3 regions of the Paenibacillus sp. PastF-3 genome follow, and region 3 is predicted to be linked to each of the others. Evidence: predicted binding sites of a transcription regulator. Region 3 holds the regulator's gene; each other region holds the start of a gene.
What was found. Region 3 encodes LexA, which represses DNA repair genes until DNA is damaged. Its sites were predicted from a motif close to CGAACATATGTTCG; they were not measured.
Positions count from the first base shown of each region.

Region 1: addB (helicase-exonuclease AddAB subunit AddB) is a predicted target of LexA. The motif match lies at 1,585-1,598, and genes of this name have one in related genera.
Region 2: M2444_RS10210 (YhjD family protein) is a predicted target of LexA. The motif match lies at 6,056-6,069, and genes of this name have one in related genera.

Region 1 is NZ_JARXWM010000003.1:489,440-497,152, reverse strand. It holds gene M2444_RS09375 (class I SAM-dependent rRNA methyltransferase) at 14-1,438, shown strand; gene addB (helicase-exonuclease AddAB subunit AddB) at 1,729-5,241, shown strand; gene addA (helicase-exonuclease AddAB subunit AddA) at 5,244-7,713, shown strand, end outside.
Region 2 is NZ_JARXWM010000004.1:139,584-147,296, reverse strand. It holds gene M2444_RS10235 (AAA family ATPase) at 1-2,900, shown strand, start outside; gene M2444_RS10230 (YkvI family membrane protein) at 2,887-3,999, opposite strand; gene M2444_RS10225 (xanthine phosphoribosyltransferase) at 4,174-4,746, shown strand; gene M2444_RS10220 (hypothetical protein) at 4,858-5,175, shown strand; gene M2444_RS10215 (hypothetical protein) at 5,293-5,511, shown strand; gene M2444_RS10210 (YhjD family protein) at 5,584-6,030, opposite strand; tRNA gene M2444_RS10205 (tRNA-Leu) at 6,218-6,301, shown strand; gene M2444_RS10200 (hypothetical protein) at 7,074-7,604, opposite strand; gene M2444_RS10195 (hypothetical protein) at 7,645-7,713, opposite strand, start outside.
Region 3 is NZ_JARXWM010000008.1:87,519-95,231, forward strand. It holds gene M2444_RS17255 (hypothetical protein) at 1-153, opposite strand, end outside; gene M2444_RS17260 (DUF896 domain-containing protein) at 203-412, opposite strand; gene M2444_RS17265 (LysM peptidoglycan-binding domain-containing protein) at 522-935, opposite strand; gene lexA (transcriptional repressor LexA) at 1,231-1,857, shown strand; gene M2444_RS17275 (L,D-transpeptidase) at 2,028-2,366, shown strand; gene M2444_RS17280 (hypothetical protein) at 2,514-2,894, shown strand; gene M2444_RS17285 (hypothetical protein) at 3,129-3,707, shown strand; gene M2444_RS17290 (MBL fold metallo-hydrolase) at 3,832-4,614, opposite strand; gene M2444_RS17295 (cupin domain-containing protein) at 4,611-5,111, opposite strand; gene M2444_RS17300 (DUF4352 domain-containing protein) at 5,242-5,865, opposite strand; gene M2444_RS17305 (DUF5316 family protein) at 6,132-6,335, opposite strand; gene M2444_RS17310 (hypothetical protein) at 6,544-7,188, opposite strand; gene M2444_RS17315 (hypothetical protein) at 7,712-7,713, opposite strand, start outside.

The DNA of each region.
Region 1 (7,713 bases), on a different contig from region 3:
GGAGTTGAAGTCATTGGCATCGGTTAGATTAGAACGCAATCGCAAAAAAAGATTGGAACAGGGCCATCCATGGGTCTATGCAGGTGAAGTTGCATCAGTAGAAGGAAACCCGGAAGCAGGGGGATTAGTTGATGTTCTTAATCATCAAGGCCGTTTTCTGGCGGTAGGATATTACAATCCAGCGTCGCAGATTCGGGTAAGAATTGTATCGCAGGGACCTTTGGCTATCATGGACACCGCCTTTTTCGCAGAACGGTTTACGAATTGTCTGCAACATAGAGAACGTTTCCTGCCTGGGGCGGATGCTTATCGTTTGGTTTATGGTGAAGCGGACTTTTTGCCAGGTCTGATTGTGGATCGGTTCGGCGATATTCTGGTTGTGCAGCTACTTACACTCGGAATGGACAAGTGTCGTACAGAGATTGTTGAAGCACTTGTACAGGTTATGGCACCGCGTGGTATTTATGAACGCAGTGATGTTAGTGTACGTGAACTGGAAGGGCTGGAGCAGACTACAGGTGTGCTGTACGGGGAATGCCCAAGACATGTTACTGTAAGTGAAAATGATCTGAAGCTGGTAGTAGATATCGAAGAGGGCCAGAAGACCGGTTATTTCTTTGATCAGCGTGAGAATAGAGCATCCATTGCGCCTCTCATGAAAGGCTGGGGTGGACGAAGCGGAATTACACTGCAAGAAATAGAAGCAGAAGATGGCTCGTTACAAGCTTTGCCGGTAAATAAGAGTGGTAAACACGTAACCTTCCCTTATTGGGATGGTGCTACAGTGCTGGAGTGCTTTTCGCATACAGGCAGCTTCACTCTGCATGCTTGCAAGTATGGCGCGAAAAAAGTAACCTGCCTTGACGTTTCCGCTCATGCTATAGAGAGTGCTAAGGTTAATGTGGAGCTAAATGGCTTTACTGATCGAGTGGAATTTGTAGTGGACGATGCTTTTGCCTACCTTCGCAATCAGGTCAAGGGGCTGGAGGAACGTTCGGAGCGGGCGACGGTTGCCAGCGGAACGGAATCAACAGTAACGACTACAAATGCTAAATCCGGAGGCAAAGCCGCCAAAACGGACACCTCCAAGCCTATGACAGCAGGTGGAGGTAGAACTTGGGATGTAGTTATCCTAGACCCTCCAGCGTTTGCGAAAACTAAAAGTGCAGTAGCAGGCGCTTGCCGTGGTTACAAGGACATCAATCTACACGGCATGAAACTGGTGAACGAAGGCGGATATTTGGTTACTGCAAGTTGTTCTTACCACATGCAGCCGGATCTATTCCTTGAGACGATTGCCGACGCAGCTAAAGATGCAGGTAAAGTATTGAGACTTGTGGAATGGCGTGCCGCAGGTAAAGACCATCCGCAGATTCTAGGTGTTAACGAAGGACACTATCTGAAGTTTGCGATTTTTGAAGTGCGGAGTAAGAAATAAGCTGGCTGTTTATATAAGTAATGGATTTTAATCCGTAAAAGGAGTCTTCGATCGAGGCCTCTTTTTACGGGTTTTTTGCTATGTTCTCAAAAGAGCTGAATTCGGGATTTACAAGATTATGATTGTAAATCATTAGAAAATACTAGCAAACGCATGTTCTGATTTGTGCAGTTATGCTATACTGAGGGGACGAGGAACGACTGAGCTTTTTCATTTGAACATTATCAAACGGTGAGTATTTCACCTTGTTTCATATACATTTTCTACGCTACGGAAGGAGTCTATCATTTATGTCGGTAGCCTTTTTACTAGGCCGCTCTGGTAGTGGCAAGACAACAAAAATATGGGAGTCTATTTCTTCTTCATTAGAGAAGGAGCCTCTTGGTGCGCCAATCATTATTCTTGTACCGGAACAAGGCTCCTTTGGAGCAGAACGGGGGCTTCTGACCGTAGGGAATGTGAAGGGAAGCATTCGGGCGCAGACACTGAGCTTTTCTCGGCTTGCCTATCGAGTGAAACAGGAAACTGGAGGTAGCGCTAGTCTGCCGATCAGTGAAGAAGGTAAAAAGATGTTGATTTACAAAATCATCAGTCGCCGTAAAGAGGAACTGAAGTTGTTCGGTGCCTCTGCAGACAGACCGGGTTTTGTGGAACGGCTCAATCAGCTGCATACGGAGATGAAGCGTTGCTGTTTGGCTTCCTCTGATTTAGAGGAGCAGCTATCCGCAATGCGAGGCGCTATTGCAAGAAGTCCAATTCTTGAAGGCAAGCTGGATGATTTACAGCTGGTATTCAGTGAATTAGAGAAGGAGATGTCACGCCTCTATATCGATGAAGAGGATCGTTTAGCGGAACTAGCTGAGCATATTCCTGATTCCTCTTACATTCGCGGGGCGCAGATTTGGGTAGATGGGTTCCACGGCTTTACCCCGCAGGAATTCGTAGTGCTTCGAGAATTAATGCAGCAAGCATCGAAGCTGACCGTGTCCCTTACTCTTGATCGTTCGTATCCCTATGGAGATCAATTAAATGAGCTTGAATTGTTTCACCCAACTGCGGTCACTTACATTAAACTGCGTGGAATAGCTGAAGAGCTGGGCATTGATGTGTGGGACGAGCTGCTGGAGCCAGCGGTTCTTCCGCGTTTTGAAGAAAGTCCTGTTCTTGCTCATCTCGAAAGAGGATATGACCGCCGAAAGGTCTGGATGGGTGCAGATGATCTGGCAAATGAAGCGATATCTATAGGCGCAGCAGTTTCACACAGAGCAGAGGTTGAGGGAGCACTGCGTGAAATGATTAGACTGGCGCGAGATGAAGGTGCAAAATATGGTGATATGGCCGTATTGATGCGTAATATTGGAGATTACGAGCAGCTGATTAAACCGTTGTTCCAGGATTACGGAGTCCCTTTTTTTCTGGACCAGAAGGTAAATGAGCTGCACCATCCATTGGTAGAGTTTGTACGTTCCGCATTGGATGTGGTGCGTCGACGCTGGCGCTTTGAGGATGTATTCCGCTGTGTAAAGACGGAGCTTTTGCTACCGCTGGACGGTAGTATTACGCGTGAGGATATGGATGCCTTAGAAAATTATGTGCTGGCTTGTGGGATTCAAGGGTATCGCTGGACGGATGGCCGTTCATGGAAAGGGATTCCTAGCTTGTCGCTGGAAGGCGGCAGACAGATGGATGAAGAACTGCTTGCTACAATGGAGCGATGCCGTGCTAGTATAACGGGTCCTCTATTTGCTTTTGAGAAACGGATACAGAAGAGTAAAAGCGGCCTTGAACTATGTACTGCAGTGTACAAGCTGCTGGATGAAACGGATGTTGCTCGAAAGCTGGAGAAACTTAGTGTCGGTTCTATGGAGAAGGGGCAACCCGAGAAGGCTAGAGAACATAGTCAGCTGTGGGGTGCAGTGCTTGATCTGCTAGATCAGATCGTCGAGATGATGGGCAACGAGAGACTTGAATTTGATGTGTTCACCGGAGTCCTAGAGACAGGACTTGCTGAGCTGAAGATGGGACTTGTTCCTCCCGCGCTCGATCAAGTACTGGTTGGTAACATGGATCGGACTCGACCAACGGGAGTTAAATACGCATTTTTGCTTGGATTTAATGAAGGTGTTGTGCCTGCGCAGTTTAAGGAAGATGGAATTCTCTCGGAAGGCGAACGCTCCGTGCTTGAGAACGCCGGTATGGAGCTTGCTCCTGGTGCTTCTCGTAAACTGCTGGACGAGCGGTTTTTGATCTATAATGCGCTAACGACAGGAAGCCGAAAGCTCTGGATTAGCTACGCCACTGCTGATGATGAGGGCAAGGCGCTTCTTCCCTCTGAGGTAATCCGTCATTTGCATAGAATGTTCCCAAGGGTGCAAGAGCATAGCTTGGCAGCACTTCCCCCAGTAGGACTACCAGAAGAAGTCAGAAATTCCATTCACCTCGGTTACATTGGTCATCCAGAACAAAGTCTTCGTGCATTGATTATGCAGCTTCGCCAGTGGCGCCAGGGGACGGAGATACCTGAATTATGGTGGGATGTGTATAACTGGTTCGCTGCTGATGATATTCGTAGTCTCGAATTGAAACGTCTGCTCAGTTCCTTGTTCTATCGTAACGTGGGAACGAAGCTAAAGCGTGGAACAAGCCTTAGATTGTACGGTGGATCGACACTGCGAGGCAGTGTGTCCCGGATGGAGAAGTTTGTTGCTTGCTCCTTCTCCCATTTTGCATCTTACGGACTTAGACTGAAGGAACGCCAGCTATATAAGCTGCAAGCACCTGATATTGGACAACTGTTCCATGCTGCGTTAAGTGACATGGCTGTAAGACTGAAAGAAGAGGGCCGCGGCTGGGGAAGCTTGTCTCCAGAGGAATGTAGGCGTGAGGCAAGTGAGACTGTAGAACGTTTATCACCGATGCTGCAGGGTGAAATTCTGATGAGCTCTAAACGTTACGGATACATCTCACGCAAGCTAAAAAATATTGTTGGACGTGCTTCTGTAATTCTGGGCGAGCATGCCCGCCGAGGCAGCTTTGAGCCGGTAGGGCTAGAGCTGGATTTTGGACCGGATAAGGAGTTGCCACCTTTAAGAATTACGCTGCCGAATGGCTGTGTGATGGAGGTTGTAGGACGGATCGACCGTGTAGACATGGCCCGTGGAGAGAATGGAATTCTTCTGCGAGTCATTGATTATAAATCGAGTCAAAAAGATCTCAAGCTGCACGAGGTGTACTATGGATTATCGCTACAGATGCTGACCTATCTGGATGTACTGCTAACGTATTCGGAGCAATGGCTCGGGCAACCGGCGCTTCCAGCAGGGACACTGTATTTCCATGTACATGACCCACTGTTAACCTCATCTAACGGGATGAACAAGGAACAAGCAGAACAAGAATTGCTGAAACGCTTCAAGATGAAGGGACTGCTTACAGCAGACCGCGAGGTTGTATCCCTGATGGATACGACTTTAGATAAAGGGTATTCTTCTATCGTGCCTGTAGCAGTAAAAGCTGATGGGAGTTTTTATAGTAGTGCTTCTGTAGCTACACCAGAGCAATGGGGGCACTTATTATCATCCGTTCGGGGAACGATCTCAGATATCGGGACACGCATTACGGAAGGTGATGTGGCGATTGAGCCATACCGGATTGGGCAAGAGACAGCCTGCACATTCTGTTCCTTTAGACCCGTCTGCCAGTTCGATGAAGCCGTGGAAGGCAATGGCTACAATAATCTGAGTAAGCCAGGGAAGGACGTTATCTGGGATCTGCTGTCCCGCAAAGGAGGAACTACACCGTGAGTATGAAGCCTGAAATAGAAGCGAAACCGGAAGGGAGCATATGGAGTGATGACCAGTGGCGCGCCATCGCTGAGAGCGGTGATGATATCCTCGTTGCTGCGGCGGCAGGTTCCGGTAAGACAGCGGTACTTGTAGAACGTATTATTCGCAAGATCAGCAAGGAAGAGAATGGCTTTAGCGTAGATAGATTGCTGGTAGCTACGTTTACCAAAGCTGCTGCTGCCGAGATGCGCCAGCGGATTAGGGAAGCACTAGACCGGGAGCTTGAGGAGAATGGAGAGAATGACCATTTACGCCGTCAGCTGTCGTTGCTCGGGAAAGCCTCGATTACAACACTACACTCCTTCTGTCTGGAAGTGATCCGGCGTTATTATCAGATCATTCCGATAGACCCCGGCTTCCGTATCCTGAACGAACATGAAGCAGAGATGATGCGGCAGGAGCTGCTTCAAGAGCTATTGGAGGAAAAATACGGTGAAGCAGGTGAAGATGGCGCGGATAGCGTATTTGTTCAGCTTGCTGACTGGTTCAGTGGTGAACGCAGCGATGATGCGGTACATGCGCTCATACAGCGACTGCATGACTATGCCCGCAGCCATCCTTGGCCAGAGCAGTGGCTTCGGGATACCGCAGCTGATTTCTCATTACCAGACACAGATAGCTTAGGTCGAACTCCTTGGGTGCTAAGTATTCTTGAAGAAGCGAAGCTGACCCTTGCGGGTGCAGCCAGTCAGCTTATCCAAGGCAGGGAGATCGCGCTACAGCCGGGTGGTCCGGCGCCTTATGCCGAGAATTTGACGACTGACCTTGAGATGGTAAGTGCATTGCAGGAGGCTGTGAATGAACGGCCATGGGCAGAATTATATGATATTTTCATGGAAGTATACTTTGGAAAATTGAAAGCTTGTAAGAAGGATTCGACAGATCCTGGACTGCAGGAAATGGTTAAAGAACTGCGCGATAGTGTGAAGAAGAGTGTTTTAGATCTTCAGAAGGCGCTGTTTGGCCGTCCAGCAGATGTTTTTTTGAGAGAACTGAACGAGGCGGCTCCGCTTATGGCAGAGCTTGCGGAGACGGTGATAGCGTTCGGTGAACGTTATCGAATGGAAAAAGCAGGACGGGGTCTCGTCGACTTTAGTGATTTGGAGCATTATTGTCTGCAAATTTTGCGCCATCCTGATTCTCTACCAGGCCTTTCCCTGCCTTCTGATGCAGCGATGGAGTACCGCGCCCAATTCGATGAGGTTCTGCTAGATGAATATCAGGATACGAATAGTGTACAAGAAGAGATTGTGCGGCTGATCTCCCGCGAAACACCTGGTAACCGATTTATGGTCGGAGATATGAAGCAAAGTATTTATCGGTTCCGTTTGGCAGAGCCGGGGCTGTTCCTGGATAAATACCGTAGCTTTGGCTCTAAGAATGCCGGAGGTGGCAGTAATATAATAGGCGAATCCGAGTTAAGTGAGTTATCTGAGAAGTCTAATGAATCTTCCGGCGGTTCGGTTATCGATCTAGCCCGTAATTTCCGTAGTCGTATGGAGGTTGTAAATGCCGTAAATATGATTTTTCGGCAGATTATGAATGAGACGGTGGCTGAGATTAATTATGACGAACGCGCTGAGCTTGTGTATGGTGCGAATTTCCCGGGTGCAGCAGAGAAGGGGCCAGATACTTTTTTTGCACCAGAGCTATTATTGATCGATCGCGGAGCGGCATCGGGTAAAGTAGAAGAGACTTCTGAGGACGGTGAGCTGCCACTTCAGGAAAGCGAAGCTATTGAGAGTGAGACCGCGCAGCTGGAAGCAAGGGCGATTGCCCGGCGTATATTACAGATGACTGGCCTGAACGGCGGATCGCCGTTGTTGATTTATGATAAAGGGCTTAAGATTATGCGCCCAGTGATTTATGGGGACATCGTGATTTTGCTTCGTTCGGCGAGAATATGGACCCCTTTGATTATCGAGGAGCTTCGGATGGAGGGAATCCCTGCTTACGGAGATTTGAATAAAGGATATTTTGAAGCCACTGAAGTAGAAATTGCACTCTCACTTTTAAAAGTAGTCGATAATCCTCAGCAGGACATTCCACTCGCCGGCGTGCTCCGCTCTCCTGTCGTTGGTTTAACGGAAGAGGAACTGGCTACAGTTCGGATGTACAGCCATGGTTCTTTCTATCATGCTGTACAAGTGGCAGCGAGCTTGCAAGATATAAAGGAAGCTGAGGAAGAATACGATCTTTTCTCGGCTCATGTGATAGAAACAGCAAGTGCAGCGGAAGAGAAAGTCACCTCAGATAATAATAATGATGAAATCATTAATGAGGTGGAATCTGAAAGTGGAGCTTTACCGCAAATCAGCCTAAAGCTGAAGCATAAGCTTAAGAATTTTCTGGAACGGCTTGAAAGCTGGAGAGATGCGGCTAGACAAGGCAGTCTCAGTGAGCTGATTTGGCGTATTTATGGTGAGAGCG
Region 2 (7,713 bases), on a different contig from region 3:
CTGAAATGGAGCGGTTTCTGCTTGGTGGTATCTCTCGGAGCATGTTCCATCAATTGTTCGCGGTTTCTCTCGATGAGCTGCAGGAGCTTGCTGCGCTTCAATCAGAAGAGATGGGCAGCTTTCTCTTTCACGCGGGTATGGGCGGTGGAGGAACGATCATGCGGGCGGAACGTCGATTGGTACAGGAAGCTGAGAAGCTGTATAAACCTCGGGGCAAGCTGCAGGAAGCTGCTAAAATCGTTCAGGCTATTGAGAAACTAGAGCGCCAGATGGCGGAGAGCCGCTCTTATCTTCCGCGCTATAACGGTAATATAGCTGCCTTAAAGGTTACGGAATCTGAGCTGGATCAACTGGAACAACAACGTAAGCTTACTGGAGACAAGCTTGTGATGCTTCGCAAAGCTCAGGATGTTCGTGAATTGTGGTTAAAATGGAGCGATGCGCAGCTCGAACTGCAGGACCTGCCAGTGATTACAACCTTTCCTGAAGATGGAGCGATTCGCTATCAGGCACTTGAAGGTGAGATTCGGAATGCCCAGGGAGCAGTAACTCGTGATGAACGTCTGCAAAGTGAGCTTACGGCTGAGCTGGCGCAGAATCCGCCGGATTCGTTGTTAACAGCGCAAGGGCCTGCCCTGGAGCGGCTGGACCGTCATCGGAGCAGCTATGAGAACCTGCGAGCGGAAAGACAGCGGCTAGAAGGTGAATTGACCGCGCTGAAAGAGCATTTGCAGCGAATTCTGCGAGGGATTGATGCCAGCTGGAGCGCGGCAGAGCTGACTTCATTTTCGGGTGCAGCGGCGGATCGTGAAGCTGGACGGAGGTTTGCGGCAGCGTTCGCGAGTTATGATCGCCGCATGGAAGCGGAGGGCGCAGCGCGGCAGACGCTTCGATCCCGCTTGGCCGCTGCCTCAGCTTCGCTGCAGGCAGCGGAACGGGCGCTGGCGCGTGAACACGCCACCGGCGCCGAATCCTTTGCGCAGCTGGCTCCGCGCAGCGCTAGAGAATTGCTGCAGCTGTGGGACGAGCTGCAGCAGGCGGCCGAGCGCTGGCGCGAAGCGCAGCTCAGCGCAGGGCCGCAGCGCGGCCCCGGCGCCGGAAGTGACGGCCCTGGCGCGCAGCGCATGGCCGCGCTCTACCGGCGCCTGCTGTGGGCTGGGGCAGCACTAACCGTGCTGCTGCCCACAGCGCTGTGGCTGACCGGTGCACCGCCGGTCAGCGCCGTGCTTGCGATCGGCCTGCTTGGTGCGGCCGATCTGGCCCTTTGGGCCGGCCTCAGCGGAGCGCGCCGGCCGGAAGCATCCCCGCCAGGGCATGGCGGGGATGTGGGCACTGCCGCAGCCGAGATGCTGCGGCTGCGGGGGCAGCTGCTCTCCGGTGCAGAGCCGGAGAGCACTATGCCGCCGGGCCGGCGATCGGCCGCCCCGGGGTCCAGCCCTGACGCAGGCGGGCTGGAGGCCTCCATGAGGGAGCTTCGCAGGCTCATGGAGGCTTGGTCAGCTTGGCGGCAGCGCATTGAACGCTATGCCGCCGAGCGGGATGCCTGCCGCACAGAGCTGGAGACGCTGGCAGCGCAAGAGAAGGTGCTCGAGGAAGAAATGAGCCGAGCGGAGCTGGCTTTCACGCAAACCGCTGAGCAATATGAAGAATGGCTGCGTGAGCGCAGATTGCCCGAAGGCTTGTCCCCGGAAGGGCTGACGGATATCTTCGCTATGGTGGAGCAGGGGAACGAACTGCTGCGCCAAGAGCATAAGCTCTCTTTACGACTGAAGGAGCTTGAAGAGGAGTGTACTGTGTTCGAGGAGGAACTGCTTGCTCTTATTCATGACTCAGGTACCGATCCTCTGGACGAGTCTGGCGTGGCGGCAACTAGCTTTGAGATGGATCCGCAGGATGGACAGCGACGATCTGCACTAACTTTACTAAGTTGGCTGGAACTTCGAAAAAGAGCTTGGGATGAGCTGAAAAAGGATCTGATTCGGCGGGAAGGTATTCATTCCCGGTTACAAGAACTACTGGAAGAGCTTAAAGAGAGCCATAGGGTATTAGATGAACTTAGAGAACAGCGTGACCAATTGCTACATGAAGGCGGAGCAATTGGTGGTGAGGATTTCCTACGCAGATCGGCTGGTGTACAGCGGCGTAGTGAGCTGAATAAATCCATTCGCCAGTGGGAGCTTGCTATGTTTGGAGGCTGGGAGGAAGAGCGAGTTACCGCTCTGCAAGTATTATTAGCTCATCATGATGCCTCAGCACTCCAGAAAGAGCGAACAGCAGCAGAAGAGCTAGCTGAACGGGAGGAAGAAATGTGGAACACCCTGCTGGAGCAACGAGGGAAGCTGCTACAGGAAAGGGAGTATTTGAAAGAACGCTGTATGGAGGACTCTGTTATTCAGCAATTGGAAGAGCAGAGAGCTGCTCTGCGAATCGTGGCTGATAAGTATGCGGTAGCTGCATTAACTGCTGAATTAATTGGAAGAACCCGCCGTATTTATGAACAGGAGAAGCAACCGCAGGTACTTTTGCTTGCATCTGACTATTTCTCCAAGCTGACCGAAGGGGAATACAAGAGAGTAGTTATAACTCTAGGTCATAAAGAACTAAAAGCGGAACACAAAGATGCTGGACTGCTGGACAGCGGTCTGCTCAGCCGTGGGACGGCAGAACAGTTGTACCTTTCCATCCGCTTGGCACTTGCTGAGACGATGTCTCGGCAAGTAACGCTGCCACTGCTGTTCGATGATCTATTCGTCAATTTTGACGACGCTCGTCTTCATGCTGCGCTTTCACTGCTTGGTGAACTGTCGGTCTCCCGCCAGATTGTGATGATGACCTGTCACAAGCATGTGGCGGAAGCGGCAGCACGAATCATTCCAACAGCAGCAGTTATTTCCGTGTAACTGGTTTTATGGATACAAGGCTGTTCCCTTTTCCGTTCGAACCCGATGAGGAATCGCTACGTGGTGGGGTAGACCATGGCGTACGTAGTAGCATGACAGCCCAGACCATCGACAAAGCTCCGAAGATCGGGTAGAAGATGGAGAGAAGTGAGCTAAAGCCAAACTGGCTCAGTAAATAACAGACCAACATTAGAATCGGCGTAATTAATGTGGGTTTAACAGGAATTCGTTGTTTAAGCTGCATAGTAACACCATAAATGTCGGCTACAAACGTACTGAAGATCTCACAAAAGATCAGAAGCAAATATATAGTTTGTACTACAGTACCCAACCGGATAGCTATGTTGCCCATAGGGATTTCAAATTGGAGAATACCCGGCATCTGTGAGCTCATCGCGAAATGTGCGGCGATCAACATAAAGCCGATTCCGGCACCACCAATAATACCGCCCCAGACAAGCGATTTTTCTTCATCAGTATGTCGCGCCATGGGCACTAATACGGCTTGAGCCATACCTAAATTGAAGGCGGTGTAGAGCAGCGGCGACATCCAAGCGCCAAATATAGTCCGATCTGTTTCTAGGAATAAGAACCGCTGAGCTCCTGGAATTTGAAAGGTATTAAAAATAATGATGAGTGACAGCGTAAGCATTAATGGGACGATCAGACTGTTCATTTGCAGAATACCGGAAATTCCCCGTTTAAGCAGAAAATAAGAACCAACCAGCGTCAGTATTAGCCCTGTTTGATAATGAAGTCCAAGATGCTCTTGAAATATAGCGCCCGCGCCTGCAAGCATAATACTGTTGACACCGATTAAGATGACCATCGTGAACAAACTAATGGTGCTTCCGACTTGGTCGCCGAAGAGGTGTCGGTTAAAGTCTTCATAAGACTCTGCTTCTATGCGCCGAGCGATGACCATCATTTTCGTACCCAGCCATATGAACAGTATAGTAGAGAGCAGGATGGTCAGGACTGCCCAGTGTCCGTAACGAGTGAAGAATTTTAATATTTCTTGTCCGGTGGCGAATCCGGCTCCTACAATGGTGCCAATGTAAGTGAATGCGATCTGTAATGTTCGGACATGTGATTTCATGGCTCCCCTCCTAATAGTTTTAAGAACAAAAGAAAAATCATAATGCGTGCTATGCAGGATTGCCTTGTGTACTCTGTATAGTACAGGTTATGATGAGGATCAGTAGGACATGACTTCCGTGATTCATTTGTACGGAACGTCTGCGATTATAAAGGGTATTGGAGGTTCAAAGTCATGGAAGTGTTGAAACAGCGGATTTTGGAGGAAGGTGTCGTCGTTTCAGATGAAGTGCTGAAGCTGGATGCACTGTTGAATCATCAGGTAGATCCACAGCTTACGATGGAAATGGGACGGGAGTTTGCCGGGAGGTTTGCGGACTGCGGAATTACACGTATTGTGACCGTGGAATCCTCGGGCATTGCCGTGGCATTTGCCACCGCATATGAGTTAAAGGTGCCGTTAGTTTTTGCACGTCGCAAAAAAACACTGTTAGCAGATCCGGACGCACTTTGTGAAAGAGTTCCTTCTTTTACGAAAGGTATTGTCACCGACATTATGTTGTCTCGGCAATTCATCTCTCCAGAGGATAAAATCCTCTTTATCGATGATATCATTGCTAATGGTGATGCTGCACGTGGATTGATTAAGATCATCGAGCGCTCTGGCGCTGAGCTGGTAGGTCTTGGCGTTGTAGTGGAAAAAAGCTTTCAGGCTGGAGCTCGGACAATCAAAGAACAAGGCATCCGACTGGAGTCACTCGTAAGAATTACTTCTCTGAGTGGTGGCACCATTGAATTTGGGGAATAACCCGTTTTAGAGATAAGAACAGGCCTAAACAGGCCTATTTTTCAAACAACTGCTTTTCACCCTATAGATTTTCCTTTATAATAAAATCAGACATAGGGAGGAGGCGTCACAATGGGGAAAGAACCGGTGACTGAGCAATTTTTTATTGATAAATTAACCGAGGCCAAGGATCACTTCGAGCGTGCGCTGGATTGCAAACACACGGAATTCGACGATCTGTATCCCTATATGATTGAACATCCTCAGTTTTTTTGGTACAAACGCTATGTAGCTTGGTCAGAGCTTCTGACAATTAAAGGTTTATGTGAGGAACTTTCCTTCCCTTGGAGGGAGAAATTCACTACAAACCAAGTGGAGTATCTGGAGCAACGTGTGATGTCCGCTAAAGTTCTTGATTTCTGGTTCGAGAAGAATGAAGCGCTGATATAAGAATGCTTTAGTAGACATGCAATTGGTCAATTACTTATACGAGGCCCAGATGATTTTTCATTTGGGTCTTTTTTCTTAATGAAAATAGGATAAGCTATACAGAGGGAGGGATTCATGATGATTAGCGATGAACAATTGGATGCGTACCGAATTTCCGGCGAGAAAATTCGTGTGGTCCGGGATGGCATAGAAAGTAACGATGTAAAAGGGATTGTTCTGGCTTGGGATGATTCGCAGGTAATGATACGTCGTCAGAATAGACGAGTAGTAAAGCTAGATCGGAATTATTTATTCCAACCCTTCAGCGAACCAAGGAAAGAACTTGATAATATATAGTTTCCGCAGCAGAACAGCTCCTTACCCAAATTGGGTGGGGGCTGTTCTGCTAACATCTATGCCTCTGACGGATTATATACTTAGAGCTAGCTGGGTGTCACTTTCTTCTCTGGAGAGTATAGAGAGCTCTGTGGACAGTCCCAGATATGCACGCATTCGCAGCATCATCTCTCTACGGAATCCTGGCCATAATATATTCAGTTCACCTTGATATCCTCTACAGGAGTACAAGGCCTCAACTCCTCGTTGATCTTGGCGAACGGTTGTGATCTTCAGATCATGCGAACTCAATTCGCGCGTAACCTCTTGGAGCATTAATGAGGTTTTCTTAGTGGCACCAGACACGAGCTCCATATAAAGCTGAGGGGTCTTAAACAGGCCGCTCTTGCTGATTACACGGCAGTCACGCTCGAAAACTTTATGAATAAACGTTAGCAGCAAATAGCTTCTGACAAGGGACAGTTCTTCTTTAGTAATATCTTCATCAACAATGGATGTCTTTAACTTCGTAGTCGCCATTATAAATCACCTCATTTATATTATGCGAACTTTTGTTCTCATTATACCTTATAATCGGAAGTAAAAGCAATAATTATCCATAAAATAATGATCGACAAGAAAATCTATAAAATATATTGACGCTTTAATCTCAGCATGATATGATATTTCTTGTGACCGCAAGATTGATATGTAGTCATTACGATGTGCGGTCGTGGCGGAATTGGCAGACGCGCACGGTTCAGGTCCGTGTGGTAGCAATACCGTGGAGGTTCGAGTCCTCTCGACCGCATCACTAGAAACTCCCTTGAGAAATCAAGGGAGTTTCTTTTTTGTGAATATAAGGTTGACTAACCAGTAACCCTAGATAAGGGAATAACATTTTCATTCTGGATGGAGCCTAGGTTCATAAGAGTTTTGTATAATACAGTGAACATACAGGTATATAAATAGGTATGTATCTGAGGGAAAGTCAGGGAGCATTGGAGTTGGATTTATTAAAGGAGAATTCAAGATTATAGGGAATTTCTCCCTATAATTATTAGAATTCAGTTATTTTCAATGAGTATAAGGAATTACTCCCTATAAATTCGGATAAAACCCCAAATACGATAAAATCCAATGAATTAAAGGGAGGAATTCCCTATATCCATCGATTTATGGACAAAAGCGTAAATTTAAAGGGAGGAATTCCCTATATCCGTGATTGAGACTGAGAAAAAGTAGAAAGTGAGGCATATATGCACCAGAATTGCCCCCGGAAATTCCCATAGTCGCCTCAGCCTACAAAATTACATTTATAAATAATACGGGGGTGGCTAACACCTTGATTTCTGCAAATTTGCATTAATTCTTACTTCAGAAGAAATCTTCGAGCCATCCGTGAGGATATACCTGTACATTCTCAGTTTTTGAACTTAATGAGGAAGATATCATGTACAAAAAGCTGATCATTTGCAGGCTTTCTCTAGTTCGGTGAAGGGTATGGGTGAATAAAGGTATATCATTTTGATTCTGAGATGTGAGCGGATGGTTCATGAAAGTTCTGATGATCATGGTATGACTTAGCTTAATAAATATCGAATTAACCCTAATAAAGCGAAGGCGAACAAAACTGTCCCAGCACCAATGCCTGTAATTGCACTGTTTGCGACCTTAAGTTTTTTAGATATGAACAGTGATACGATAGAGATTGCAACAAGAAGTGCTGCTAAAAGGTATAAACTGAAATCGTTAAACACACTTTTTAAGCCAATAAAATGAATCCCTACTATAAAAGAAATCCAAGGAGCAACGTAATCATTATACTTACATTTCATCAATATAGAAGCGCCAGCGCCAGCCAAAAATAATTCAACATAGACAGAAATTAGATAATTATCAAAAGAGGTCTTGTCATTTAATACGGAGGGAGCATCCCAGTTCGTCACACTTAAATAGACACCAATCAAGCAGATGAGAAGGGATACACCAGAAGCTACGCCAATATATTTTCGCCAGCTGGATCTGGGATTTTCTTGTGCCCAACCAAACCAACTAAAACTAAACATACCGAATATAGAAGCATACATGGCGTAATCCCTCACATAATCCATACAGTACCTCCTATAATGTTTAGATATTCGAGGCAGTGCCTTATACTGTAGACTTCCGAAGCATCCAAAACGATAAGAGTGCATACAAGACCGTCAAAGGCATGCTCCA
Region 3 (7,713 bases):
TGGAAATGCAATGTTACGGCCTTTAAAGATTTCGGTGTTCTTCCCAGGAGATTTAGATTTAGATGCGTAAATCGTTTCCTTCCCCTGTTTCTTTCTTTGCTTGTTGATTTGCTGCGTGTTGCGTTGAACCATTCTTTCCCAAGAACGGGCCATATGCGTTCCCCCTAGTCATCCAGAAATATCTATGAAAAGGAACAGGGTGTTAATGCTTAAGCCCCTTGTTACCTTGTTCATGCTCATCATTATCAACCAATTCAATCGTATTCAATTGTGCTCGAAAGTTATTGCGGATATTCCCCAAATAAATTTCCCGAAGCTTGGCGCGTTCCGCCGTTTCCTCTTGATTAAGGCCTACGCTCTTCTGTTTGCGTGCCAATTCGTTAATACGCGCGACCAACTCATCAATATTCAAAACTTTCCCTCCCCTTATAAATTAATTCTAACTCTGCCATGAGAAAAAGAGCTTGTCAAGGTTTACTCCCTGCAAGCTCTTCATGTCCTCTTAATATGTTCTTAGAATATTAATAAATAGGTAAAGAGAGAATATCTCCAGCATTAATCTGACTACCTTTTATGCCATTGGATTTCTTAATTCCTTCTATATATACAGCCGTCTTCATATCAGAAGGTTTATTCTCAAGAGCAATACTCCAAAGTGTATCTCCACGTTCAACCACTACGCGCTTCTCATCCTTCATTAAAGTAGTAGATCCTGCAAATACATTACCCACTACTGTAAGTCCTGATAGTACGAGCACAATGATCAATGTCAGCTTAATAACAAAATCTCTACGGAACAAACGCATCAAGCCTTCAAGCAAAAACTCTGTGATTTCTTTAATCTGAGCTGAATAACGGGTAATAGGATTATGTCCTAAAGATTCAACCACTGGGGCTTTATCGTAGATGCTACGGTATGTACTGTATTTTAACATGAATATCATCCTCCAAACACTTGTTCTCACTTCCAAAATCATAATAACACGAACATGTGTTTTGTTCAATACTATTTTAGAACAATTGTTCTCTTTTTTTCAGAGGTCAATATTTACCATATTATTCATCTAAGAACCTGCTCTTACCATTTAGATGAAGGAAATGTAATCAATACAAGACTACCATTTATTAACTCTATCGAATTAATATTTATAATAGTTAGAACTTATGTTTGTGCGAACGGTAGTTCTATGTTATAATTTTCCCAAACATTACTATATGGGGTTGATTCCAATGTCAAAGATTTCAAGTCGCCAGCTGGCGATCCTGGAATTTATACGTAGCGAAGTCCGCAGCAAGGGTTATCCTCCTTCCGTCCGGGAGATTGGAGAAGCTGTTGGTCTTGCTTCCAGCTCCACAGTTCACGGTCATTTGGATCGGCTAGAGAAGAAGGGACTTATCCGTCGAGATCCAACGAAGCCTCGTGCGATAGAATTGCTTGGCCAAGAGGATTCTGAGAATGTGCACCATTTCGCACAAACCGTCGCTCGAATTCCTGTCGTAGGTAAGGTTACCGCCGGGGTTCCTATCACTGCTACTGAGAATATTGAAGACTACTTTCCCCTTCCAACACACTATGTTGGAGATAACAAAGTATTTATGTTATCGGTTCAAGGTGACAGTATGGTCGAAGCTGGGATTATGAATGGTGACTATGTTATTGTTCGTCAACAACAAACGGCTGATAACGGAGATATCGTTGTAGCTATGACCGAAGAAGATGAAGCAACCGTTAAGACTTTTTATAAAGAACGTGATCATATACGTCTTCAGCCGGAGAATCCGGCGTACGAGCCTCTTCGCCTTAATCGCGTGACCATTCTCGGCAGAGTTATCGGATTATTTCGAGATATCCACTAAGTATGCACTCCTACCAAAAAGGCTGTTCCGCGAATGCGGAGCAGCCTTTTTTTCTATGCATTTAGCTTAACCCCATCTGGAACATATGTTCCCGTAGGCTAAAATGACCATTTTTAAGAATAACCGTTTAGGCATCCTGCTCATATCTTAATTAGAAAGGAGTGTGCACAATGCCAAATTACCGGATTATAGTTGATCTGACGCAGCGTATGCTTTATCTTCTTGATAACGACATTGTGATCAGGGGCTTCCCAGTCGGAATCGGTAAAATGTTAACTCAATCACCACTCGGTGAATTCACAATCATTAATAAACAACCCGATCCAGGCGGTCCATTTGGGGTCTTTTGGATGGGACTATCTAAGCCTCACTATGGGATACATGGAAATAATGATCCCTCATCCATAGGGCACGAAGTATCCCATGGTTGTATTCGTATGTACAATGAGGATGTGTTAGCACTAGCTGCGATTGTTCCAATTGGAACACTAGTAACGATCAGAAATTAAATCTATCCATAGATAAACACGCCTCACTCCTTGCTTAACGGAGGGGGCGTGTTTGTATTTATGTATTTTTGATGACCTAATAGGAATTATGTGGTTATATGTCGAATAATGTTAACAGGATTTCAAATTGAAAGGAAGTGTTTCGTTTTGAACAACTCAAAAATTAGAACCCTCGTCGATTTTAAAGTCGATGCACTTGTTAAACTCTCTGGCTTATTGTTAAATAACGATCAAGCTAGTGGAAAAAAAGTAAATCTACTCACCTCATTTGGCAGTATTCAAGGGACCATCTCCCCTTCCACCTCCAATAAAGAGGATGTTTTTGACTTAAAATCTCTAATGGATGATGTCATTGTAGATGAATACATATCTTATTTAGGTGCGGAACATCCCGATAAAAATTTCAGTTATAACTTTGTAGTCCTTAATGATGTTTCTGTTAGACCCTATGCTAGCTATGAATCTCCGATCGAATACAAACAGCTAATTGTTTATACCGATCAAATCACAGCCTTCAATTTCTTATGATTTTGACATATTTATTTTAAAAAGCTCTCAACAAAGCACTCAGCAGTTGCCCCAATTTTGCATTCAGCTTGCAAAATCGGCAGAACTCTGGGTGCTTTCTCCTTTTCTAATCAGTAGTCGTTTCCTAAATTCCCACGATTTTCGATTATAACAGATACTAGTAGAGAGGATTCAAGCATATCTTTCAATAAGCAATAAACCTTGCTCTACTGAGATCATTGGAGGTGTGGTTAGATGCTGATTTTTTTGATGTACATGTTTGGCATTTTAGGGGTAGTCTTAATGCTAAGTGCCGGTATTCTAGAATTGAAAAAACTATCTACTTCTTCTGAACTGTCTAAGCTCTTAAACGCAATCTCCTCTTTTAACATCATATTCACCAAAACATTCATTCCCCCCAATCAATCTCACTTGATCGCGCTTAACGAATCTTATAAAAAAATAGCTATAGGCACCAGCGATCCGAAAACAAGAAAAAAGGCTATAGCAAAGCTATACTCCTTCGAAAATGTATTGGGTTCAGAGATTGTCGTTAACGCACTAACCCTTTCAAAGGTATCTAAAAGACAACAAAACAGTAAAACAACTGCTTCAAGTGCGGATATTAATGTGCTTAATAGCGCTGACGAAGAGGCTGATGTTATCGAGGAACTTACGCTTAAAATATACATGAATAGCAATGAAATACCTATGTATAGCATTTCCTTCTTGCCAGGCTTATTGCCCATTCAACAATCCGACAATCAGTACAAAGAAGCTTACTCCCAGGTACAGCAATTGCATGCGTTCTTTAGGTCGATCGTATCCGAATAAACACACCTCTTTCGCCCCTTATTACTTCACTTTACTTTTCCAAAATAGAAATTTTGAAAATCTTAAGGAATGACAAAAAACGGTCCTTTTGGGAGGGCCGTTTTTGTTTCAGCCAACATTTATTTTAAAACTGCACACTAAATCCGTTAAATTGATGAATACCCGTACCATGAGCGACAAGATCTCGTTCACGTAATTCACGAACTGCCTTCATAACCTCTTGCAAAATAACTGGATCTAGACCCAACGTATTATGAGAACCGAATACTTGAGATACATTTGGAATTTGTGCAATCTTTTCTAAAGAAGCCACTAAATCTGCCGGGCTAGTAGAGGGATAAAAAGCATAAATTGGCGTAATATCATACAACAAATCTCCTGTAAACAGATACCTGTTGGCATGATCAAAGATGCTAATATGACCTGGTGAATGACCCGGTGTGTGGTAAATTTCTAATCTACGCCCGCCTAAATCAAGCACATCTCCCTCTCGCAATAGAGCAGTTGGTTTCCCTTGAAAAGGCGTATACGTATTAGGATCAAACGTCTCAGGAACAGGTAGAGTAATATCTCGGCTCATATCTTTTCTGATCTGGGCAAGGGACAAACCTCGTATTCCATTAATTAGCCAATCCTCATCCTCTTTATGAACATAGATCGTCTCAAATTGTCCATGACTGCCTATATGGTCTGCATGCACATGCGTAGTGATGACAGCGATAGGTAACTCCGTTAACTGATCCGTTATTCTTTTTATATTATCGATGCCTAATCCCGTATCAATCAACACCGCTTTCCCTTCCCCTAACAGCAAAAAAGAGTGCACCTTTTCCCAATGTCCATATTCACTGATTGCATAAGTAAGTGGATCAATTTTCGTGACTGTGAACCATCGATCTTGAATCAAGTATGAACCTCCATTCCGTTCCATTTCTCCCTTACCTGCTCTTCACCTTTATAATAGTCTGCTTGTTGATCTGCCTGATAAATTTCTTGATAGGGGAGAATGTTGATTTTACCTGAGTCCGGATATTCGCAAACATCTATGCCCTGGTTCGTTCGGAGATCAAGATACTTGCAAAGTGCATCCGTATGATTATAAAGTTGATGCGCTCCTTCAGGTCCCATTTCAAAAAATAGCACATCACCTTCAGAAACCTCAGTAAAACCCTCGGGAGTTCTTAACATCGCTTTTCCCGTCAAAATCACAAATATTTCTTCAGCGTTTCTATGAAAATGATAAGGAAAGGAATACTTATCTGGATCAAGCGATCTAATGTCGAAGACAAGATGTTTAGAATTAGCGATCTCAGCTAACCTCTCACTCGTATGCCAAGCAAACTCAGGGATCGGTGATAACTTTTGCTTAAACGATACTGTATTTTCATTAAAAATCTTCGCCAAATATAACACCCCTCATCCTTTATGCCGTTCTTTCAATATAATCGGTTTGGTACTTTATGTAAATAATGATTATTAGGTTTAACAATGAAAAAGCCCCGCCAGCTTTGGCGAGACTCTTATGTGAGATATCCTATTTATTTTGAAGAACGATTTTGATTTCTCCATCTGAACTAAAACTTAAAACTGTAAAATCAGTATTGATTTCAAGTTCTTTCCAATCCTTAGGAAGCTGGTAAGCTAGTTTGCCACGAATTTTCTTTCCCGCAGCTAAAGCGCCGTCCATTGTTCCTATTTGACTATCCAAAGTATGAGCCATGAGATCTTCATTTATGGAGAAGCTGTCTTGATACGCATTGAACATTAGCATGGAGCTTACCATATAATCTTTACTGGAAATATTCTCAAGTATAATTCCGATTTCTACAAACTCATTACCCTCTGATGGTTTTACATAATCGTTTCCCTTAGGCTTATCAAGAGATTCAACTGTAAGCTTAAAATTCTTAGTTGTGATGGTTTGTCCAACTTCAGTGATCATCGTTTCTTTTGGCTCTTCAGTAGGCTTGCTGGTAGGCTTTTCCGTTTCGACCGGTTTCTCTGTTGCTGCAGTATCATCTACCTTTGCCACTGCTGGTTCTGATTTTGATACTGTAGGTTCACTATCATTCCCCTGTGATCCAATCACCCCTATTACAACAAAAACAATAATAAGCCAAAACCACCATTTTTTAAAAAAAGGTTTCTTTGTTTTCAATATTCTACTTCCTCTCAGATAATATCCATTTCCAACTTTTGCTAGGAAAATATACCCATATTATCCTATGAAAGATATACCTTTGCAAGAAAAATATAAAATAATGTCAGATGATAAGAATAATTGTGACTGTTATATTAAATTCCATTTTACTAGAACTATAAATATAAAATACCTCAACGACAAAGACATCAAGGGTCTAAAGGTTCTTGTAAAAAGTCATGTATTGCACTCTTCACCACGCTTGAACTTGAGTGAGGTAAAGATCACAAGATATATAAGAGTCCAGCTATAACCAAGGAGAGAATCCCTCCTAAAGCAGACCAATTCGCTACTTTGTTTTTAATTTTACGGTCTTCTTTGGATTCGGAATAAAAATTCCCTCTTTGCTGAGTACCTGTCGTAAATCCTCCAACACATATACCAGAGATCACAAAAAAAGCCAGTCCTATATATATGAATATGCGCATATTAGTGCTCCTCCCAGGAAAGTATTGTATATCTATATATAAGATATTCTAACATTATTCTCCACTACTAATCGGAAAAGTTAAAATGATGTATGGGTATTCTCCTTTTCCATTCGATGGCATGAAGCCGACTCACATACTCATCCCTGACCCGTTTCGTATTGGTGCGCAACAAAAGACCATACCCGATTGAGTATGGTGATAGGATCTATTCTAGACTTAAGGCATTAAGAGGATCGACCCATCCTATTACGATTCCGTTGTCAAAATTAACAATAGATGAACCAAAAAACCATGTGTTTCCATCATTAATTATAGAGCTTGGTGTTCCCATAGACTTTTTAACTGTTTCTTTAGTATCACCGAGTCCAAACTTTGTGATTCCAATTGAGCTAATTGATGCTTCCTTACTACTGGCTATGAATTCTGATGCAGATTCTGTCCCTCTGTCTCTATTCCTTACTGCATCAAACACTGATGTTCCATCTTCATATGTTGGATTTGGTTCGCTTGCAGTTTCAGTAATCAACTGCTTTCTCCCATGATCTAATTCTGCCTGTACACTTTCTATAATTCTTTCTTTGATTTGTTCATTCTGTGAATTTATCGCTTCTAATATTTCATTCTTATAGCTTTCAAACTCACCTAATTTTGCATCTATATTGCCAACAGTGGACCAAGAGTCGCTAAAAAGTATCTTTGTTTCCCCTGTTATTCGATTGATCAATACCGGAAATTTTTGATTGAGTTTATCATACTTATATATTCCAGGGTAGATGAAAATTCCAAAGGCTACAATACATATTATTATAAATACGTACTTAAATATTTGCTGAATCTTAGGTTTCCACATTAATGAATTCCCCTTATGTATCCACATCGGTTGCGGTATTTACTATATCATCTGTAATCTAAACATTTCCTAACAATAACTGTAATCCGGACGATATTTGATTTGCAATCCTAAACCAAATATTGTAATTATAAAAAAGAAGAGAAAGACGCAGTGAGGAAAGGCAGGGTACGATTAAAGATGGACGTCATCATCACTTTATTCACAGCCATTATAAACATCGTCCTCGTGTTCATCTAACTGAACCCGAAAATCAAACCCAACAAAGGGTTTTGAACGAAGGGAAAATGAGAATCCCAAGCGTCTTTTACTTCGATTATAACAGAGGTATATTTAAAAGGAGCAATGAAGCATGACTAGGAAAACTATATACTACCATTGTATATTCAGCGTTTGGCATTAGCGTTAACCCCTTGCTGCTTACCATCATTAAACTTGTAAAGGTGGCCTTTTGCCTGCTCATAGCATAAACATTTGCGAAGTTCTATGGACATCATAACTAAATCCCCCAAAGAAAAAAACCTC